Regions from separate parts of the Streptomyces sp. NPDC004111 genome, predicted to be linked through region 1. Evidence: riboswitches for the same ligand, from Rfam matches in the RefSeq annotation. Region 1 holds a riboswitch; the other holds the start of a gene.
The links. A riboswitch is a leader RNA that binds a small molecule or an ion and turns the genes downstream of it on or off. The one in region 1 is predicted to bind glycine.
Positions count from the first base shown of each region.

Region 1 (10,815 bases):
ACGCCGAGCGAGGCGTAGTCGTAGAAACCGTTGTTGTTGGTGGTGGTGTAGACGTTCGTCAGTCGGTTGCTGCGCCACTTGATGTTCTTCTCGAAGACGAACGGCAGGTAGACCGCGTGGTCCGAGACCATCTTGTTGACGTCCGCGTAGATCTTGGCGGCGTCTTCCGGCGTCTTCGCGGCGATGGCGTCGGCGAGACCCTTGTCGACCTTCGGGTCCTTCAGCATCGAGTAGTTGTTGTTGCCGGTCTCGGTGATGAACTTCGAGCCGACGAGCGGGAGCAGGAAGCCCTGGCCGGACGAGAAGTCCGGGCCCCAGCCCATGATGATGATGCCGTAGTTCTTCTGCTCGACGACCTTCGGTGCGCCGATGACGCTGGAGGACTGGGCGCCGTCGTACTGGTCGATGTCGGCCTTGATGCCGATCTTGGCCAGCGAGGCCTGCATCGACTGCGCGGTGGCGACCTCGGCCGACTTGTTGTTGCGGACCGCGATGGTGGTGGTGAAGCCGTTCGGCTTGTTGCAGAGCTTCAGCTCCTCCTTGGCCTTGGCGATGTTCGCCGCGCCGTTGTTGGAGGTCACCTCGTAGGGGTCGTACTTCGGGTCCGAACCGCTGATGATCTTCGGCAGCATGTTCGTCGCGATGTCACCGCCGGCCTGCGGGCCGCCACGGGCGGTCTGCAGCGACTTGTGGTCGCTTCCGTAGATCACGGCCTTGCGGCAGTGGATGTTGTCGAACGGCTTGACCGTCTGCGGGAAGACCGCGTAGCGGATGTAGCCGGTGTCCGGGTTGTCGATGTTGCCGCGGAACTTCGAGATCGCCTTGGTGCGGCCGGCCGCGCCGAGGCCGGTGCCGTTGATGTCGAGGTCGTAGTCACCGGCGATGAGACGGTTGTCCATGTCATCGGGGTTGCTGATCAGGGTGACGTCGATCTTGTCCGGCAGCGCCTTGCGGATCGGGTCCGTCTTGACGTCCCAGTGCGGGTTGCGGCTCAGCTTCAGGGACTTGTTCGCCTCGTAGGAGTCGAACTTGTACGGGCCCATGGAGAACGGCTTCTGACCGTACTTGGACTTGGTGTCCATGTCCGGGCGGACCGGGGTGCCGGACGGCATGGCCAGCATCTGCTCGAAGTCGACGTTGGGCGCCGGGAGCTTGAAGACGATGGTGTAGTCGTCCGGCGTCTCGATGGCCTTCAGACCGAGCTTCTCCGGGTCCTTGTCCTCGTAGGGACCCTTGTACTCCTTCTTCGGGTCCAGGACCTGCTGGATGTAGATCGGACCGCCGGAGACGACCTTGTCCGCCCAGATGCGCTCAATGCCGTACTTGACGTGCTTGGAGGTGACCTCCTTGCCGTCCTCCCACTTGATCCCCTTCTTGAGCTTGTACGTGTAGGTCTTCTTGTCCGCGGAGACCTCGGCGAGACCGGTCGCCAGGTCGGGGACGAGCTCCTCGCTCTCCTTGCCCGGCGCGGGCTTGTAGGAGATCAGCGTGCGCGTGTAGTAGCGCGCGAAGTCCCACATGAAGCCGTAGTAGCCGCGCTGCGGGTCCCAGGAGTCGGCGTCCTGCGTGCCGATGTACTTGAGCGTCCCGCCCTTCTTGTCCGAAGGGTTGAGGACCTTGCTGTTGGCCGCGTCGAAGCCGGCGCCCTTGCCGTCCGCACCGTTGCCGCCGCCCTTGCTGCCGCCTCCGCCGCAGGCAGCGGTGGTCAGCAGAGCCGCGACGACGATGGCCGACGCGGCGGCCGTCTTTCGCCTGGGAGTCCTGATGGTTGTCACGATCTACTTCCTCCGTCATGGGAAACACGGTCCGTGCGGTGCGCCGGACCGGAGCTCTGGGTGGGTCGCCGCATCAGCGCGTGCCCTTGGGGTCGAGTGCGTCCCTGACCCCGTCTCCGAAGAGGTTGAAGGCCATCACGGTGATGAAGATCGCGAGACCGGGGATGATCATGTAAGTCGGGACGAACTCGAAGGTCGCGATCGCGCTGGAGAGCATCTGCCCCCACGACGCGGTGGGCGGCTTGACGCCGACACCCAGGAAGCTGAGCGCGGCCTCGGTGAGGATGTTGGTCGGGATCATCAGCGTCATGTAGACGGTGATGGGAGCCACCAGGTTGGGCAGCAGTTCCTTGAACAGGACGTATCCGCGCCCGGCGCCCAGGCTGCGGGCGGCCTCGACGTACTCCCGCTCGCGCAGCGACAGCGTCTGGCCTCTGACGATGCGGCCGATGTACGGCCAGCCGAAGAAGCCGATGACCAGGATCAGGACGAGGATGCGCACGCCCGTACCGGTCAGACCGAACATGTCGTTGGGCAGCACCGACACCAGCGCGATGATGAACAGGAGCTGCGGGAACGACAGCAGCATGTCCATGACGCGGCTGATGAACGCGTCGATCCAGCCGCCGAAGAACCCGGCGAGCAGGCCGAGGACGGTGCCGATGACCACCGCGACGACCGCCGCGGCGAAGCCGACGAGCAGCGACACGCGCGCACCGTAGACGATGCGGCTGAAGACGTCGCGGCCGTTGACCGGCTCGACTCCGAACAGGAAGTCGGAGTTGGCTCCGCCCCAGGCGCCGATCGGGTTCGACGTCAGCGGGTCGATCTGGTCCTCGTGGTACTCGTCGGGCGGGTGCCCGAGCAGATCCACGATCCACGGCGCGAAGATCGCGACGAGCACGAGGAAGAGAACGACCGCGCCGCCGGCCAGGGCCAGCTTGTCGCGCTTGAGCCTGGTCCAGGCGATCTGGCGCAGCGACCGTCCTTCGACGGCCTTGGTCACGACATGTGCGGCGACGGCGGCGTCCTGCGCCGGATCCGTATCCACACTCGTGTCGGGCAATGGTGCCGTCATCGTGGTAGCGACCCCTCTCGGCCAGCGGTGACCGGCCCTTGCTCGCCGCTAGTGGCGGCTTGAAGCTTGTCGAACACAGGGCGAACGCCCCTTGATTCGGGGAGTCTTCAACGCGAACGCGGCGCCCCGCCAGACCCCCCGGCCAAAGGATGCGCAACCGTGACGCTTTCTGCGGTTTTCCGGTATGCGGACGGGGGTGAACCACGGGCGAACAGTGGGCAATTGGGCGCAACGTCCGGCAGTACGTGCCAACTCCCGCCCATGGCCGCCAAATTGGGACAGAACCTAACTTTGCGCGAACTCGGCGCCCGGACATGCGAATTGGCCCCACGAAGGGGGCCAAAAGGGACTAACGGGGAGGGGTGTCGACGTCAGTAGGCGCGCGACGGCGGGTAGCCGTACCCGGGCGCACCGGTCGGCGCGGGGGCGTGCGCGTCACGGGTGTAGAACGGCCGGGCGTTGGCGCGCAACCACATCCCGACCGGGTCGTGCTCGTCGGTCATCGCGACCGTGGACACCGGCAGGCCGTCCGGGACGACCCCGATGGACTGCTGCATCATCGCCCGCACCGCCTCGACCGACTGCCGCCCGGTGTCGTACAGGTCCAGACCGATGGCGAGGTACGGGGCGCCCAGCGCGGGCTGCACCCAGGCGCGCAGCAGGGCGCGCACGGCAGGGGTGCGATGGGCGTTCTGGGACAGCCGGGCGTAGAACTGCGGAATCTCCAGCGCGGGTTCCGAGATCCGCAGCGGCCCGGCCGGCATCCGGTCCAGACCGGTGGCGATGCGCCTGAGGTCGAGCCACGGGATGCCCAGTCCGCCGCCGGGGGCGTGCGGGTTGAGCCAGATGCCCCAGCGGTCGGGGTAGAGGGCGCGGGCCAGGTCCTGCCCGGAGGCCACCTCGTACGCCCGGTTCCAGCCGCTGGCGGCCAGCTCCTGGGCGGAGGTCACACAGGGCGCGTAGCCGAAGCCGTCGACCTCCATGTTCCCGTACTGGGCGTCGGGGGATCCGGCAGTGCCGTGCCAGAGCAGCATCCACAGCTTGCCGTCGACGAGGGCGTGCAGCAGCGCCTCGTACGCGTCGTACCGCCCGGGGGTCACCTGGCGCAGCATGTGCTCGACCTGTCCGGCCGCCGCGGTGCCTGACGCGCTCACCCTGGGTCCCGCCCCTCTTCGATCCGCCGTGTCGACGCTGGCCACACTCGAACAAGTCGCCCCCGTGTGGCGAGGTCATCAAACCAGCTTAAGCGGCACCGCTGACACCGAGTCGGTACCGGTTTCGAAGACTTCGCCGGGCCTTGACCCGGCTCCCGCCTCCCACCGTGCTCAGTGTTCCCTCTGGTAGAAGGGCCGTACCCGTTCCAGCATCCAGTCGGCGACCGGGTCCTGGGCCATGTCGAGCAGCAGCAGATGCACGGGCCACGGTACGGACTCGCGCCCGAGCGCACGGCCCAGCGCGTCCATCGGCGCGTTGCGGTCCGCGCCCTCCCACGACGACAGCTGTACTCCGACGAACAGTGCGGGCTCCTCCCCCTCGACGCTCGCCAGCGCGCGCCGGGCGGTGACCACCACACCGCTCTGCTGGAACTCCCCCGCGGCCGCGGCCAGGAAATCGACCGGTTCGTCCTGCCAGTCGGGCTCGAAGAGCCGCACCCGGCCGCCACCGGCGGGCCCGTCCAGCGGGGTGCGGCCGGTCCGGCACAGTTCCGCGACGGCGGGCGGCGGCAGCGGGGCGCCCACGGCGCCGCCCGGGTTCACGACGATGCCCAGCTGCGGCGGCAGCCCGCGGGCGAACTCGACGGCCGGGGCCACCGCGAAGGACATGTGCGCGCCCACGCACTGGAGGAACTGCTGCTCGGAGCTGAAGACGGGCACGTACGCCTGGCCGTCGAGCTCCGTGGTGGGCAGGTCGAGCGGGCCGCTGTCGCGGCTGCCGCCGTTGGGCAGCGGCACCCACAGCGGGCTGCGGCCGAGCACCTCGACGAGGCGGGCACCGGCGGCGGGGTTGCCGAGGGAGGCGGCAAGCACCTCTTCGAGCTCGTTGGCGGGCCAGCCGGGACCGGGCACGCCCTGCCCCGGAGCGTCACCGGCACCGTGCGGGCCGCCGAACCCCGGAACCTCGCCGGTGCCGTGCGGGCCGCCGAATCCCTGGGGGTGACCCGATCCGTGGGGGCCGCCCGCCCCGTCCATGCCGTACTGCCCCGTCGTATCCGGAAAGTCCACGGACCGTCCCCTTCTCGCCTGCCACCCGCTCCTGTACTGCGCGAACGAGCCTATCCGCCCCTTCGAACACCGGTCCGCCCCGGGCGTACGCCCTCAGGCCCCCTCGAAACCGATCTCGCGCAGCACTCCCGCCGCCGTCCGGTCGAGCAGCACGGCGGAGGAGCACCCGGCGGGCAGCCGCTCGCCCTCGGCGTCGCGCACCAGGGTGCCGACGGCCCTGCGGTGCCGGGCGAAGGCGTAGCCGGAAACACCGCGCCCGCGCTCCCGCTGCCCGTCCCTGGCCACCTCGGGCGTCACGTCGAGCAGGACGAGCCGCAGCCCGCGCCCGCGCCGCCGGGCCTCCCGGGCCAGCCAGCGGCGCACCCAGGCCTGCGTACCGCAGTCGTGCACGACCACGCTCTCGCCCGAGCGCAGCGCCCTGCGCAGTCCCGCGTAGTGCGCGATCCGCACCAGGGGCCGGTAGAGGGCGTACGGCAGCCAGCCGGGCGCGGCGGCGTCCCAGCGCTCGCGCACGTCCTGCGAGTCGATGGTGCGCACCCCGGTCGCCGTACGCCCGATCAGAGTGCTCTTGCCGCTGCCGGGCAGTCCGGACACCACGACCACGTCCCCGGTCGCGAACATCAGCCGGCGCGGGCTGCACCCGGACCTCTCCCGCAGGTCCCGCACGACCGGCACCGGCACCGGCCGCGCCGCTCTTACGCGCGCCTTCGCTCCCGCCCCCGCCACTCCCGCCGTGGCAACACCGCTGGATTGCTGCAACGCCCTCACCCCTCCCCCTGCTGGGTACGACCTCACCCTTGCCCAAGAAGTGTAAAGAAAAGGTAATGCGGGACAAGCGATTTGCCGACCGAGGGGGGCGTGCAATGATGTGCGCGCCAGGCGTCCCCTGCGCACACCCAACTTCACAACGGCCGCATGAATCCGCGCGGGAGAGTCCTCGGCAGCACTGCCGGGACGCCGAAGGAGCAAGTTCCTCCCTTGAATCTCTCAGGCCCCGTACCGCGCGGGCGAGGCAGATCTGAAAAGCGGGTCCTCCCTGTCGGCACGCCGGCAGCCGGGACTCCACCCAAGGTGCAAGCCTGACGCCCGTGTGGCGTCGGCGAACCTCTCAGGTTCCGATGACAGATGGGGAGGAAAGTCCTCGTCGTCATGCCCGTCGTCATGCCTTGGGAGTCACTTCATGAGCACCACCCGCCTCACTGCCCTCGATGCCCTGCATCGCTCGCTCGGCGCGACCATGACCGACTTCGCGGGCTGGGACATGCCGCTGCGCTACGCCTCCGAGCGCGACGAGCACAACGCCGTACGCACCAGGGCCGGCCTCTTCGACCTCTCCCACATGGGTGAGATCACCGTGAGCGGCCCGCAGGCCGTGGACCTCCTGAACTTCGCCCTGGTCGGCAACATCGCCACCGTGGGCCTCGGCCGCGCCCGGTACACGATGATCTGCCAGGAGGACGGCGGCATCGTCGACGACCTGATCGTCTACCGCCTGGGCGAGAGCGAGTACATGGTCGTCGCCAACGCGGGCAACGCCCAGGTCGTGCTGGACGCCCTCGTCGCCCGCTCGGCCGGCTTCGACGCCGAGGTCCGCGACGACCGCGACGCGTACGCACTGATCGCCGTGCAGGGCCCGGAGTCCCCCGGCATCCTGAAGTCCGTCACCGACGCCGACCTGGACGGCCTGAAGTACTACGCGGGCCTGCCCGGCACCGTCGCCGGTGTCCCCGCCCTGATCGCGCGCACGGGCTACACCGGCGAGGACGGCTTCGAGCTGTTCGTCGAGCCGCAGCACGCCGAGAAGCTGTGGCAGGCGCTGACGGAGGCGGGCAAGGACTCCGGCCTGATCCCGTGCGGCCTGTCCTGCCGCGACACGCTGCGCCTGGAGGCGGGCATGCCGCTGTACGGCAACGAGCTGACGACGTCCCTGACGCCCTTCGACGCGGGGCTCGGCCGGGTCGTCAAGTTCGAGAAGGAGGGCGACTTCGTCGGCCGTACGGCGCTCACCGCCGCCGCCGAGCGCGCCGAGAGCGCCCCGCCGCGCAAGCTGGTCGGGCTGATCGCCGAGGGCCGCCGTGTTCCGCGCTCCGGCTACCAGGTGGTCGTCGACGGCAAGGTCGTCGGCGAGGTCACCTCGGGCGCCCCGTCCCCGACCCTGGGCCGGCCGATCGCCATGGCGTACGTCGACGCGGCGCACGCGGCCCCGGGCACCGAGGGCGTCGGCGTGGACATCCGTGGCTCGCACGAGCCGTACGAGGTCGTCGCTCTGCCCTTCTACAAGCGCCAGAAGTGACGAACGCCGCATACTCGCGGACGTACCCCCGTCTCATCTGTCAAGACCCGGTTCATCAGCACTCCCCCGCATCCAGGAGAATTCAGCCATGAGCAACCCCCAGCAGCTTCGTTACAGCAAGGAGCACGAGTGGCTCGCGACGTCCGAGGACGGCGTCGCCACGGTCGGCATCACCGAGTTCGCGGCCAACGCGCTCGGTGACGTCGTCTACGCCCAGCTCCCCGAGGTCGGCGACACCGTCACCGCGGGCGAGACCTGCGGCGAGCTCGAGTCGACCAAGTCCGTCAGCGACCTGTACTCCCCGGTGACCGGCGAGGTCGTCGCGGCGAACCAGGACGTCGTGGACGACCCCTCGCTGGTGAACTCCGCCCCGTTCGAGGGCGGCTGGCTGTTCAAGGTGCGCGTCACCGCGGAGCCGGACGACCTGCTCTCCGCTGACGAGTACTCCGCGCTCTCCGGCAACTGACACCCCTAGGGACTCGCCTGATGTCGCTTCTCAACTCCTCCCTCCACGAGCTGGACCCGGACGTCGCCGCCGCCGTCGACGCCGAGCTCCACCGCCAGCAGTCCACCCTCGAAATGATCGCCTCGGAGAACTTCGCTCCGGTCGCGGTCATGGAGGCCCAGGGCTCGGTCCTCACCAACAAGTACGCCGAGGGCTACCCGGGCCGCCGCTACTACGGTGGCTGCGAGCACGTCGACGTGGTCGAGCAGATCGCGATCGACCGCATCAAGGCGCTGTTCGGCGCCGAGCACGCGAACGTACAGCCGCACTCCGGTGCGCAGGCCAACGCCGCCGCGATGTTCGCGCTGCTGAAGCCGGGCGACACGATCATGGGCCTGAACCTGGCCCACGGCGGTCACCTGACCCACGGCATGAAGATCAACTTCTCCGGCAAGCTCTACAACGTGGTCGCGTACCACGTGGACGACTCCGGCGTCGTGGACATGGACGAGGTCGCCCGCCTCGCCAAGGAGAGCCGGCCGAAGCTCATCGTGGCCGGCTGGTCCGCGTACCCGCGCCAGCTGGACTTCGCCAAGTTCCGCGAGATCGCGGACGAGGTCGGCGCGTACCTGATGGTCGACATGGCGCACTTCGCGGGCCTGGTGGCGGCCGGGCTGCACCCCAACCCGGTGCCGCACGCCCACGTCGTCACCACCACCACCCACAAGACCCTCGGCGGTCCGCGCGGTGGCGTGATCCTCTCCACCCAGGAGCTCGCCAAGAAGATCAACTCCGCGGTCTTCCCCGGTCAGCAGGGCGGCCCGCTGGAGCACGTGATCGCGGCCAAGGCCGTCTCCTTCAAGGTCGCGGCCTCCGAGGAGTTCAAGGAGCGCCAGCAGCGCACCCTGGACGGCGCCCGCATCCTGGCCGAGCGCCTGGTGCAGGCCGACGTCACCGAGCACGGCGTCTCGGTCCTGTCCGGCGGCACCGACGTGCACCTGGTCCTGGTCGACCTGCGCAACTCGGAGCTGGACGGCCAGCAGGCCGAGGACCGCCTCCACGAGGTCGGCATCACGGTCAACCGCAACGCCATCCCGAACGACCCCCGCCCCCCGATGGTCACCTCGGGTCTGCGCATCGGCACCCCGGCGCTGGCCACCCGCGGTTTCCGGACGGAGGACTTCACCGAGGTCGCCGACATCATCGCCGAGGCCCTGAAGCCGTCGTACGACGCCAAGGCCCTCTCCGAGCGGGTCTCGGCACTCGCCGACAAGCACCCGCTTTACCCCGGGCTGAAGTAGTTCCGTAGGCTTCACCTGGACGACCAAATCCAGCAATACGTAAATACGGGGCACCGCGCACACTGGACAGTGAGTGCGGTGCCCCGTCCCTTGCCCCCCCCGGCAGGGGACAGCCCCCGCACCTGTTCCGCCCGACGGACAACGGCGTCCGCCACCCTTCTGAGGAGTTCTGCTGTGGCCATCTCGGTCTTCGACCTGTTCTCGATCGGCATAGGCCCGTCCAGCTCCCACACGGTCGGCCCCATGCGGGCCGCCCGGATGTTCGTGGGACGCCTCAAGAAGGACGGCCTGCTCGCCCAGACCACGTCCGTGCGCGCCGAGCTCTTCGGCTCCCTCGGTGCCACCGGCCACGGCCACGGCACCCCCAAGGCGGTCCTGCTCGGCCTGGAGGGCCACTCCCCGCGCACGGTGAACGTGGAGACCGCGGACGACGAGGTGGAGCGCATCCGCGCCACCGGCAAGCTGCGCCTGCTCGCCACCGAGATCGGCTCCGCGCACGAGATCGACTTCGACGAGCCCAACGAGCTGATCCTGCACCGCCGCCGCTCCCTGCCCTACCACGCGAACGGAATGACCCTCTTCGCGTACGACGCCCAGGGCGCGCCCCTCCTGGAGAAGACCTATTACTCGGTCGGCGGCGGCTTCGTCGTCGACGAGGACGCGGTCGCGGGCGAGAACCCGATCGTCCCCGACGACACGGTCCTCAAGTACCCCTTCCGCACCGGCGACGAACTCCTGCGCCTCGCGAACGAGACCGGCCTGTCCATCTCGTCCCTGATGCTGGAGAACGAGAAGGCCTGGCGCACCGAGGAGGAGATCCGCGAGGGCCTCCTGGAGATCTGGCGCGTCATGCAGTCCTGCGTCTCCCGCGGCATGTCCCGCGAGGGCATCCTCCCCGGCGGTCTCAAGGTCCGCCGCCGCGCCGCCAACTCGGCCCGCCAGCTGCGCGCCGACGGCGACCCCAAGGCGCACGCCATGGAGTGGGTGACCCTCTACGCGATGGCGGTCAACGAGGAGAACGCGGCGGGCGGCCGGGTCGTCACCGCCCCGACCAACGGCGCCGCGGGCATCATCCCCGCGGTCCTGCACTTCTACATGAACTTCGTCCCGAACGCGGACGAGGACGGCGTGGTCCGCTTCCTCCTCGCCGCGGGCGCCATCGGCATGCTCTTCAAGGAGAACGCCTCCATCTCCGGCGCCGAGGTCGGCTGCCAGGGCGAGGTCGGCTCCGCCTGCTCGATGGCGGCCGGCGCCCTCGCCGAGGTGCTCGGCGGCTCCCCGGAGCAGGTCGAGAACGCGGCCGAGATCGGCATGGAGCACAACCTGGGCCTCACCTGCGACCCGGTCGGCGGTCTGGTCCAGATCCCCTGCATCGAGCGCAACGGCATGGCCTCGGTGAAGGCCGTCACCGCCGCCAAGATGGCGATGCGCGGCGACGGCAGCCACAAGGTCTCCCTCGACAAGGTCATCAAGACCATGAAGGAGACCGGCGCCGACATGAAGGTCAAGTACAAGGAGACGGCCCGCGGCGGCCTCGCGGTCAACGTCATCGAGTGCTGAGGAACAGTTCCCGAACCGGCCCCGGCGATGCCGGGGCCGGTTCTTTTCTGCGCGCCGCCAAAGACCTGGCCGCGCACCCTTGCCACATTCAGTCATTACAGTCACGATTGAAATGTGGATAACGACCAGCACACGCAATGG
Region 1 is NZ_JBIAMU010000007.1:4,297-15,111, reverse strand. It holds gene ACFYVL_RS15630 (ABC transporter substrate-binding protein) at 1-1,775, opposite strand, end outside; gene ACFYVL_RS15625 (ABC transporter permease) at 1,849-2,853, opposite strand; gene ACFYVL_RS15620 (enhanced serine sensitivity protein SseB C-terminal domain-containing protein) at 3,225-4,007, opposite strand; gene ACFYVL_RS15615 (enhanced serine sensitivity protein SseB C-terminal domain-containing protein) at 4,179-5,075, opposite strand; gene ACFYVL_RS15610 (AAA family ATPase) at 5,169-5,756, opposite strand; glycine riboswitch at 5,992-6,087, shown strand; gene gcvT (glycine cleavage system aminomethyltransferase GcvT) at 6,256-7,368, shown strand; gene gcvH (glycine cleavage system protein GcvH) at 7,457-7,834, shown strand; gene glyA (serine hydroxymethyltransferase) at 7,855-9,114, shown strand; gene ACFYVL_RS15590 (L-serine ammonia-lyase) at 9,289-10,674, shown strand; gene ACFYVL_RS15585 (GbsR/MarR family transcriptional regulator) at 10,789-10,815, shown strand, end outside.

Region 2 (10,815 bases), on a different contig from region 1:
CTTCTCCGACGCGGACGGCGGGATCCAGGTGGACGGCAAGAAGGTCGCCGCGCCGTACCGCTTCAAGGTGATCGGCAAGCCGCAGGATCTGGAGCCCGCGCTCAACATTCCCGGCGGAGTCGTGCAGACTTTGGAGAAGGAGCAGGCCACGGCCGTGGTGGAACGACTTGAGAAGATCGTCGTGAATGCCTTGCGACCGGCGAAGCGGCCTGACTACGCTCGGTTGTCACCCAAGTGAAGGCGGGGCGAATGAGCACCGTCGGACACGGGCATGAGGTTGCGGGGGGTCGGCGCATCCAGGACGCGGTGCGTGGTGGAAACTGTCTGATGGATACGGACGTTGTACAGATGTCCACGTCAGCACGTTGTGAGTAGATGCAGGGTTTGTTGATGCAGGGTTCGTCCTGCCCCACGGGCGGGTCTGTTTCGGTCAAGGGGAATCGCCCGTGAAGTTGTTTGCGAAATTGTTCGGCAAGAGTGCACGTGACGACAGCAGCTCCCACACTGCGCGTCACCGTGCCCCGCGCCCCGGTGAGGCCGAGGAGCAGAGCGGCGAGCGTCCGCTCTTCCGTGACGAGGTCGGCGGCCCCGGCGCGTCGTCTGTTGACCCGGCCGGTCCCGGCCGCATAGGTTCCGGTGCACCATCAACCTCAAGTACGGGTGGAGAGTTCGCTCCCGACCCGTACGCAACCAGCGCCCACCACGCGGGCCAGCCGCGGCAGGAGGATCCGTCCATGTCGGCCTTGCCGGTTTGTACGAGGTGCGGGCACCGCAATGCCGAGGCCAGCCGTTTCTGCTCCAACTGCGGAGCGCCCCTGAAGGGCGGGGTCGCCGCCGAGCGTCCCTCGGAGACGACCTCGACCATCTCGATCTCCGGGCTGGAGGCGTACGAGGCGGAGAAGACCGGGCAGACCGCTCTTCCCTCGCTGTCGCCCGAGGCGCAGGCCGCGGTCGACGCCCTTCCGCTCGGTGCGGCGCTGCTGGTGGTGCGCCGGGGCCCCAACTCGGGGAGTCGCTTCCTGCTGGACGGCGAGCTGACCACGGCCGGCCGCCACCCGCAGAGCGACATCTTCCTCGACGACGTGACCGTCTCGCGACGGCACGTGGAGTTCCGCCGGGGTGCGGACGGCGGGTTCACCGTCTCCGACGTCGGCAGCCTCAACGGCACGTACGTCAACCGGGAGCGCATCGACGCGGTCCTGCTGGCGAACGGCGACGAGGTGCAGATCGGTAAGTACCGGCTGGTCTTCTACGCGAGCCAGCAGGGCGTCTGATCCTTCCAGGGAAGGTCCATGCTGCGAATCCCGACAGGTGGTGCCGTGCGCGGCACCACCTCAGCCGGCAGCCGGCTGACGAGCATCGGTTCGGTGCTCAGCCTGCTGCGTGAGGAATTTCCCGAAGTAACGATCTCGAAGATCCGCTTCTTGGAGGCGGAAGGACTGGTCGAGCCGCAGCGCACGCCGTCCGGGTACCGGAAGTTCAGCCCGGCGGACGTCGAGCGGCTCGCCCAGGTGCTGCGCATGCAGCGCGACCACTATCTGCCGCTCAAGGTCATCAAGGAGCACCTCGACGCGCTGGAGCGCGGCGAGCCGGTGCAGCTGCCGTCCCCGGGCGGACCGCGCGAACTGCTCGACGGTGCCCCCGAGACGGCGCCGGACGGGCCGACCGCGGCCCGGATCGGGCGCGAGGAGCTGCTTGCCGCCGCCGAGGTCGCCGAGAGCGACCTGGGCGAGTGGGAGGAGTACGGCCTGATCTCGGCGCTGCCGGACGGCGGGTACGACGCGGAGGCCGTCACGGTCGCGAAACTTGTGGCGGATCTGGGGCGATTCGGTCTGGAACCTCGTCACCTGCGGGCCATGAAGGCCGCCGCGGACCGGGAGGCCGGACTGATCGGGCAGATCGTGGCGCCGTTGCGACGGCACCGCAATCCGCAGACCAGGGCCCATGCCGAGGCGACCACCAGGGAGCTCGCGGGTATCTCCGTACGACTGCACGCGGCGCTGGTACAGACGGCGCTGAGGTCCGGCTCGAACTGAGCCGTACTTGGAGTGAACAGGAGCCCGACTACCCAAACCGGTCGGGCACGTCCTAGGGTTGCTGTGTGAACGAGCTCGACGTCGTAGGTGTCAGGGTGGAGATGCCCAACAACCAGCCGATCGTGCTCCTGCGTGAAGTGGGAGGCGATCGGTACCTTCCCATCTGGATCGGACCGGGTGAGGCCACAGCGATCGCCTTTGCGCAGCAGGGTCTGGCGCCCGCCAGGCCGCTGACGCACGACCTTTTCAAGGACGTGCTGGAAGCGGTGGGCCAGGAGCTCACCGAGGTGCGGATCACCGATCTGCGGGACGGGGTCTTCTACGCCGAGCTGGTCTTCGCCAGTGGAGTGGAGGTCAGTGCCCGTCCGTCCGACGCGATAGCGCTGGCGCTGCGCACCGGGACGCCGATCTACGGCAGTGACGGGGTGCTGGACGACGCCGGGATCGCGATTCCGGACGAGCAGGAGGACGAGGTGGAGAAGTTCCGCGAGTTCCTCGATCAGATCTCGCCGGAGGACTTCGGTACCAACAGTCAGTGAGTGGCGCTGCCCGGTCGGGACTCCCGGCCGGGCTTCGTTGCGTTCCGGGGCGTGCACGACCCCGGATTCTCAGCGCATTCGAGTAGCCTTTCCCACACATGAGATACGGGAAACCACTCTCAGGGTGATTATCACTCGGCGTGCCGAGTGTGGCGATCGTTGACGCACCCCGGGCGACTGCCTACCGTCGACAGGGCAGGTCAAGGACGGAGGTCGGCGTGAGAATCAGCGGCGACGGTACGGCGACGGGCGGGCCGTATCCGCTCGGCAGCTCGGCCGACCCCACAGGCAGTCAGCACCCCGTCGCTCCGGCGCGGGCGGCCGAGGCGGGCGACACGGTCGGATACCGGGGGCCCACCGCGTGTGCCGCCGCCGGAATCACTTACCGGCAACTGGACTACTGGGCGCGCACCGGGCTGGTCGAGCCGAGCGTCCGGCCGGCCTACGGCTCGGGGACCCAGCGGCTCTACAGCTTCCGCGACGTGGTCGTCCTCAAGATCGTCAAGCGCTTCCTGGACACCGGTGTCGCGCTGCAGAACATCCGCACCGCCGTGCAGCACCTGCGGGCCAGGGGGTTCGAGGACCTGGAGCGGATGACGCTCATGTGCGACGGCGCCACCGTCTACGAGTGCACTTCGCCGGACGAGGTCGTGAAGCTGCTCCAGGGCGGTCAGGGCATCTTCGGGATCGCCGTCGGCGTGGTGTGGCAGGACGTCGAGAAGGCGTTGTCGCAGCTGCACGGTGAGCGGGTCGACACCGGGGAGACGCTGATCGGGAACAACCCGGGCGACGAGCTGGCACGGCGGCGCAACCGGGCGGTCTGAGCGGCCGGTCCCGCGGGCCGTGCGGACCTGCCGGTCCGGTGCGGGCGGGCCCGACGGGTTCGGGGGCCCGGTGCGGGTGTACGCAGCCCGGTGCGGGCGCATCGAGATGGGCGCGGGCGGTACGGAGCCGGGTGCGGTGCGGGTCTGCGGAGCCGGGGGCCGGTGCCGCGACGGGTCCGGCCGATTGTCAGTGGCGTAGGGCAGCATCGTCGGTGTGAGAAGCGTGCCGACCATCCTGCATCTGGACATGGATGCCTTCTACGCCGCCACGGAGCAGGCGGCGAAGCCCAGCCTGCGCGGGAAGCCGGTCGTGGTGGGCGGGCTCGGGCCGCGCGGCGTGGTGGCCACCGCTTCGTACGAGGCCAGGCGCTTCGGGGTGCACTCGGCGATGCCGACGGCGCAGGCGCGGCGGCTGGCGCCCAACGCGGCCTATCTGGTGCCGCGCTTCTCGCTGTACCGGGCGGTCAGCGACCAGGTGATGGAGCTGCTGGGGCGGTTGTCGCCGCTGGTCGAACCGCTGAGCCTGGACGAGGCGTTCGTGGACCTGGAGGAGAGCGGGGCGGCGGACGACGCGGAGTCGGCGCGGGCGGTGGGGGAGCAGCTGCGCAGGGACATCCGGGCGGTCACCGGGCTCAGCGGGTCGGTGGGACTGGCGGGGTCGAAGATGCTGGCCAAGATCGCGTCCGAACAGGCGAAGCCGGACGGGCTGGTGCTGATAGAGCCGGGTACGGAGCGGGAGCTGCTCGCCCCGATGTCCGTGCGGATCCTGCCCGGGGTGGGGCCGGCCACCGGGGACCATCTGCGGCGGGCCGGGATGACGACGGTCGCGCACCTCGCGGAGGCGGGCGAGGACGAGCTCGTACGGCTGCTGGGGAAGGCGCACGGGGCCTCCCTGCACCGGATGGCCCAGGGGCTCGACGACCGGCCCGTGGTGGCGGAGAGGGACGCCAAGTCCGTTTCGGTGGAGGACACCTTCGACGTGGACCTGCACGACCGGGTGCGGGTGCGGCTGGAGGTGGAGCGACTGGCGGACCGGTGTGTGGAGCGGTTGCGGGGCGCGGGGCGGTCGGGGCGGACCGTGGTGCTCAAGGTGCGGCGGTTCGACTTCTCGACGCTGACGCGCTCGGAGACCCTGCGGGGGCCCACGGACGACCCCGGGGTGGTGCGGGAGGCCGCGGCGCGGCTGCTGGAGGGCGTGGACACCACCGGAGGGGTGCGGCTGCTGGGCGTGGGCGTCACGGGGCTCGCGGACTACACGCAGGAGGACCTCTTCGCGCAGGCGGCGGCGCGGGACGCCCAGGAGGCGCTGGAGGCTCAGGAGGCCCTGACGGGTGCCGTGGGGGCGCGGGAGCCGGTGCCGGAGGCGGGGAGTGCGGAGACCTCGGGTGCCGTGGCCGGGGCGGCGGACGAGGGCGTCGTGGGCGGCGGTGCGGACGGTGCGGAGGAGGTGGCCTCGTCGGAGGAGGCGGGCGAGCGGCGGTGGCATGCCGGGCACGACGTACGGCACGCGGAGTACGGGGCGGGCTGGGTGCAGGGGAGCGGGGTGGGGCGGGTGACGGTGCGGTTCGAGGAGCCGGGGTCGCCGGGGCCGGGGCGGGTGCGGACGTTCCGGGTGGACGATCCGGAGCTGGTGCCTGCGGAGCCGTTGCCCCTGGTGGGTGGGGAGGAGGGAGTCTAGGGCGGGGCATTTTGACCAGGATCGTGGGCCCGGTGGCCGGGCGGACGCGTCCTGGGGGAGGGGAGGCGCGGGTGGGTCCTGTCCGCGGTGGGTTTTCGCGCCTGCCCGCCCTCCTCCCTGTTCGCCCGTGGGGTCACCCGTGGGGTCAGGGGGCTTCCCGGGTCAGGGGTCCTCGCCGGCCAGGGTGCCGAAGTCCCGGTCGGGAGCGGTGCCGGTGGGCGAGGGGCTGTCGAGGCCGTAGTGGCGGTAGAGCTGGAGTTCCTGCTCGGGGGAGAGGTGGCGGCCCACACCGAAGTCGGGGGCGTCCTTGATCAGGGACTTCTCGAAGGGGATGCGCAGGGTGTTCTCGACGAGGCTGCTGGGTTCCAGCGGAACGAAGGCGTCCCGGGAGAAGAGTCCGGTGCGGACGGCCGCCCATTCCGGGATGCCGGTGGCGTCGTCCAGGTAGACCTCGTCCACCGTTCCGATCTTGGTGCCGTTTCGGTCTAGTGCCTTGCGTCCGATCAGGCTGCGCGGATCGATGTCGGTCTGCACGGTCCCTCCAACTGGTCGCAACTGCTGCGTGAACCCCTTAAAACACTACGAAAGTGCAGATTCGGAAGGCTGGCCACTCGAGGGATCGGGGCGGGAGTGCGCTGGTAGGCTGGCTGGCGGCTGCTGACCCCGTGCGGGAGAGTCCTTCGAAGATGAATTTGTCGGAGGCGCCGAAGGAGCAACTCCTCCCCGGAATCTCTCAGGCCCCTGTACCGCATGGACGAGGTCACTCTGGAAAGCAGGGTGGAGAACGGGCACGGCGCAGGCCGGAACGTGGTCCACCCTCACCGACGGTGAAAGTCGGGGTGTTGATCTTGATGCCCGGGCGAAGCTCTCAGGTTGAGATGACAGAGGGGGAGGCCGTCCGGGCGCCCGTGCCGCGTGGTGCCCCTCGCAGGTCGTGTCAGACCAGGAGGCCTTCCGCAGATGACCGCCAACCGTATTTCGCTCGAAGAGCTCGAGCGCGGCATTCCCTTCGAGCAGCGCCACATCGGACCCGATGCCGAGGCGCAGGCGAAGATGCTGGCGCAGGTCGGTTACGGGTCGCTCGACGAGCTGACCGACGCCGCCGTTCCCGATGCCATCAAGAACGCCGCGGCCCTCGGGCTGCCGGACGCGCGCACCGAGGCCGAGGTGCTGGCCGAGCTGCGCACCCTCGCCGACCGCAACCAGGTGCTCGCCCCGATGATCGGGCTCGGGTACTACGGGACCTTCACCCCGCCGGTCATCCTGCGCAACGTCATGGAGAACCCGGCCTGGTACACGGCCTACACGCCGTACCAGCCGGAGATCTCGCAGGGCCGGCTGGAGGCACTGCTCAACTTCCAGACCATGGTCGCCGAGCTGACCGGACTGCCGACCTCCGGCGCCTCGCTGCTCGACGAGGGCACCGCCGCCGCCGAGGCCATGTCGCTCGCGCGCCGGGTGGGCAAGGTCAAGGGCGGGGTCTTCCTGATCGATGCCGAAACGCTTCCGCAGACCATTGCCGTGATCGAGACGCGTGCCGAGCCGACCGGTGTCGAGGTCGTCGTCGCCGACCTTTCCGAGGGCATTCCGGCGGAGATCGCCGAGCGCGGTGTGTTCGGCGTGCTGCTGCAGTACCCGGGCGCCTCCGGCGTCGTACGCGACATCAAGCCGGTGATCGACGCCGCGCACGGACTCGGCGCGATCGTCACCGTCGCCGCCGACCTGCTGGCCCTGACGCTGCTGACCTCGCCCGGCGCGCTCGGTGCGGACATCGCCGTCGGTACGACGCAGCGCTTCGGCGTGCCGATGGGCTTCGGCGGTCCGCACGCCGGCTTCATGGCCGTACGCGAGAAGTTCGCCCGCAGCCTGCCCGGACGGCTCGTCGGAGTGTCCGTGGACGCCGACGGCAACAAGGCGTACCGGCTCGCCCTGCAGACGCGCGAGCAGCACATCCGCCGGGAGAAGGCCACCAGCAACATCTGCACCGCACAGGTGCTGCTCGCCGTGATGGCGGGCATGTACGCCGTCTACCACGGGCCGGACGGGCTCAAGGGCATCGCCCGCCGTACCCACCGCTACGCCGTGATCCTCGCCGAGGGGCTGCGGGCCGGCGGCGTGGCCATCGCGCACGACGCGTTCTTCGACACGGTGACCGCGCAGGTGCCCGGCAAGGCCGCCGAGGTCGTGGCCGCCGCCCGTGAGCACGGGGTCAACCTGCGTCTCGTGGACGCCGACACCGTCTCCTTCGCCTGCGACGAGACCACCCTGCGGGCCCAGGTCGACGCGGTCTGGGCGGCCTTCGGCGTCACCGGCGACATCGAGGCGCTGGACGCCGTCGCGGCGGAGACGCTGCCCCAGGCGCTGCTGCGGACCGACGCGTTCCTGACCCACCCGGTCTTCCACCAGCACCGTTCCGAGACCGCGATGCTGCGCTACCTGCGCAAGCTGGCCGACCGCGACTACGCGCTCGACCGCGGCATGATCCCGCTCGGCTCCTGCACCATGAAGCTGAACGCGACGACCGAGATGGAGCCGGTGACCTGGCCCGAGTTCGGCCAGATCCACCCCTTCGCGCCGGTCGAGCAGGCCGCCGGGTACCTCACGCTCATCCGTGAGCTGGAGGAGCGCCTCGCCGAGGTCACCGGGTACGACGCGGTGTCCATCCAGCCCAACGCCGGTTCGCAGGGCGAGCTGGCCGGACTGCTGGCCGTACGGGCGTACCACCGGGCGAACGGCGACGAGCAGCGCACGGTGTGCCTCATTCCGTCGTCGGCGCACGGCACCAACGCGGCGAGCGCCGTCATGGCCGGCATGAAGGTCGTCGTGGTGAAGACCGCCGACGACGGCGAGGTCGACGTCGAGGACCTGCGGGCCAAGATCGAGCAGTACCGCGACGAGCTGTCGGTGCTGATGATCACCTACCCGTCGACGCACGGCGTCTTCGAGGAGCACGTCGCCGACATCTGCGCGACCGTGCACGAGGCGGGCGGCCAGGTGTACGTCGACGGCGCCAACCTCAACGCGCTGGTCGGCCTCGCCAAGCCGGGCAAGTTCGGCGGCGACGTCAGCCACCTGAACCTGCACAAGACCTTCTGCATCCCGCACGGCGGCGGCGGTCCGGGCGTCGGTCCGGTCGGTGTGCGCGCGCACCTCGCGCCGTACCTGCCCAACCACCCGCTCCAGCCGTCGGCCGGCCCCGAGACGGGCGTCGGTCCGGTCTCCGCCGCGCCGTGGGGATCCGCCGGCATCCTGCCGATCTCCTGGGCGTACGTACGCCTCATGGGCGGCGAGGGGCTGAAGCGGGCCACGCAGGTCGCGGTGCTGGCGGCGAACTACATCGCCAAGCGCCTGGAGCCGCACTACCCGGTGCTCTACACGGGCCCGCACGGTCTCGTCGCGCACGAGTGCATCGTCGACCTGCGCCCGCTGTCCAAGGCGACCGGCGTCAGCGTCGACGACATCGCCAAGCGGCTCATCGACTACGGCTTCCACGCGCCGACCATGTCGTTCCCGGTCGCCGGGACCCTCATGATCGAGCCGACCGAGAGCGAGGACCTCGGGGAGCTGGACCGCTTCTGCGACACGATGATCGCCATCCGCGGCGAGATCGAGAAGGTCGCCGCGGGCGAGTGGCCCGCCGAGGACAACCCGCTGAGCAACGCCCCGCACACCGCCGCCGCGCTCGGTGGCGAGTGGGACCACGCCTACAGCCGCGAGGAGGCCGTCTTCCCGGCCGGCGTCTCGGCCGCCGACAAGTACTGGCCGCCGGTGCGCCGGATCGACGGCGCCTTCGGCGACCGCAACCTGGTCTGCTCGTGCCCGCCGATGGACGAGTACGACAACTGACGTCGCAGCGCGCGCGGCCGGGCACCGGCCGACATGCGTCGGGGCCGGTTCGGAGCGGATGCTCCGGGCCGGCCCCTCGTCGTACGTACTGCTCCGGTGGTGCGTGCGCCGTTCCGTGGTGTGCGGTTCTCCGGTGCGCTGTGCTCTTCTCCCGCTCTTCTGTCTCCCGCGGTGGTGCCGTCAGGCAGCGGTGGCCACGTCCAGCGGCCGGTGCGGCGCGATGATCTGCCCGTTGGGCAGCAGCTCGCCGGTGTCCTCGAAGAGCAGGACGCCGTTGCACAGCAGGCTCCAGCCCTGCTCCGGGTGGTGCGCCATCGGATGGGCGGCCTCCCGGTCGGCGGATTCGGCGGACGGGCAGAGTGGCTGGTGCTGGCACATGGAAGGGTTCTTTCGCTGCGTCGTGGTGGTGAAGTTGTTCCTGCGGCTCGAATCGGTGTTCATGGCCGCCCCCCGTATCAGTTGGTCCGGTCCCAGTGTTGCCCCACGGGCGTCGATCCGCAGGGATTTCACGGCAGCACTTCTCATTGGTTGAGGACGCATCACCCGTGCGGACGGTTCAGCCCAACTGGCCCCTCTCTTCGGGTGGTTCGGGGTGACCCGGGCGGGCTAGTCCGGATGGGGCATGTGCGCGGCACGGTGCCCCGCGCCCGGACGCAGCGGCCGGGGCGGGGCACCGTGGGGATACGGGGTCAGGCGGGCTGGCCGAGCAGCGGGGCCGCCGGGACGGGCTGCAGCCGCAGCGACAGTACGGGCAGCAGGTCGGCGACCGTGCAGGGGCGGTGCGCGGCGATGCCGGGCGGGGCCGGGGCCAGCGGCACCAGCACGTCCGACGGGTCGGGCGAGCCCGCGGTGGCGTCCGCGGTGGGATCCCCGTGCAGCCACAGGGTCAGCATGTACAGGGCGGGAATGGACAGCAGCCGAGGCTGGTAGGCGGCGGGCATGGCCTCCGCGTGCCGCAGCGCCCGCTCGGTGGAGCTCAGATAGGGGCCTTCGAAGAAGTGCGAGAAGGTCCAGCCGTCGGGGGTCAGAACGGTGTCGGCCGCGGCCACGGCGCGGTCGGCGCTGCGGATCAGGAACCGCCAGCCGGTCAGACGGGTGCGGGGAGGCCGGCCGCCCCCGGTGATCTCGTCGAGGACGTGGACGGGAAGGGGCAGTTCGGGAGTGAGCGGCCCCTGGTGGGAGCGGAGGGCCGGGGTGCGGGGCTCGCGGACTGCGGTGGGGGAACCGAGTGCCGCGAGGACGCTGCGCAGGGCGGGCGCGGGGGCCGGGGGTACGTGCAGCGGCATGGTGGGTCGCCTCTCGCTCGGGAGACACGGTGGAGCCTGGGCAGTGCGGACGACGCTGTCTGCGGTGCGGGGCCAGAGGGGGCCTCGGGCGACGGCCCGGCGTCAACTCTCTGCCTCGTTCGCGGAGTTTATACGACACGTGTTCACGTGCTGATTCACCTAGCTGCCATGGATATTGCCGACAAGGTGGTATTCAGCCCTTTTAGGGTCGCTTCCGGTGTGGGGAAAAGACCGATTGGGGAGGTGGTCGACGGAATATCCGCAGGTCCTCTCCGCCGGAGCGGACGGCTTGAACTCGTCGGCGTTTATCACCACTTCACCGGAATCAGTAACCTCCCGTTGCCCCATGCCTGCGGAATGTGCCTGGCCGAATTCGCGTCGAGCGTACTGCGTACCTGACGCGCGCGGGGCGTTATGGATCAGCCCGCCGGGGCATCATCGACCGTGAAAACACAGGTGCAGCGGCCGTTGCCGCGATATCTCCCGTTCCAGGAAGGACGCTCCGATGGGTGAGAAGGTCGTGGCAGACGGATTCGATCTGTCGGACCGGCAGAGGTACCGGCGGAAGCTCCACGAGTGTCTGGAGGGGCTCGGGAGGCTCCTGGA
Region 2 is NZ_JBIAMU010000046.1:5,280-16,094, forward strand. It holds gene ACFYVL_RS44170 (DUF881 domain-containing protein) at 1-238, shown strand, start outside; gene ACFYVL_RS44175 (FHA domain-containing protein) at 405-1,274, shown strand; gene ACFYVL_RS44180 (MerR family transcriptional regulator) at 1,293-2,036, shown strand; gene ACFYVL_RS44185 (bifunctional nuclease family protein) at 2,102-2,575, shown strand; gene ACFYVL_RS44190 (MerR family transcriptional regulator) at 2,794-3,399, shown strand; gene ACFYVL_RS44195 (DNA polymerase IV) at 3,614-5,077, shown strand; gene ACFYVL_RS44200 (PRC-barrel domain-containing protein) at 5,240-5,611, opposite strand; glycine riboswitch at 5,736-5,836, shown strand; gene gcvP (aminomethyl-transferring glycine dehydrogenase) at 6,038-8,923, shown strand; gene ACFYVL_RS44210 (DUF5999 family protein) at 9,104-9,301, opposite strand; gene ACFYVL_RS44215 (hypothetical protein) at 9,613-10,209, opposite strand; gene ACFYVL_RS44220 (glutamate--cysteine ligase) at 10,715-10,815, shown strand, end outside.
Region 2: another riboswitch for glycine. It lies ahead of gcvP (aminomethyl-transferring glycine dehydrogenase); the one in region 1 lies ahead of gcvT (glycine cleavage system aminomethyltransferase GcvT).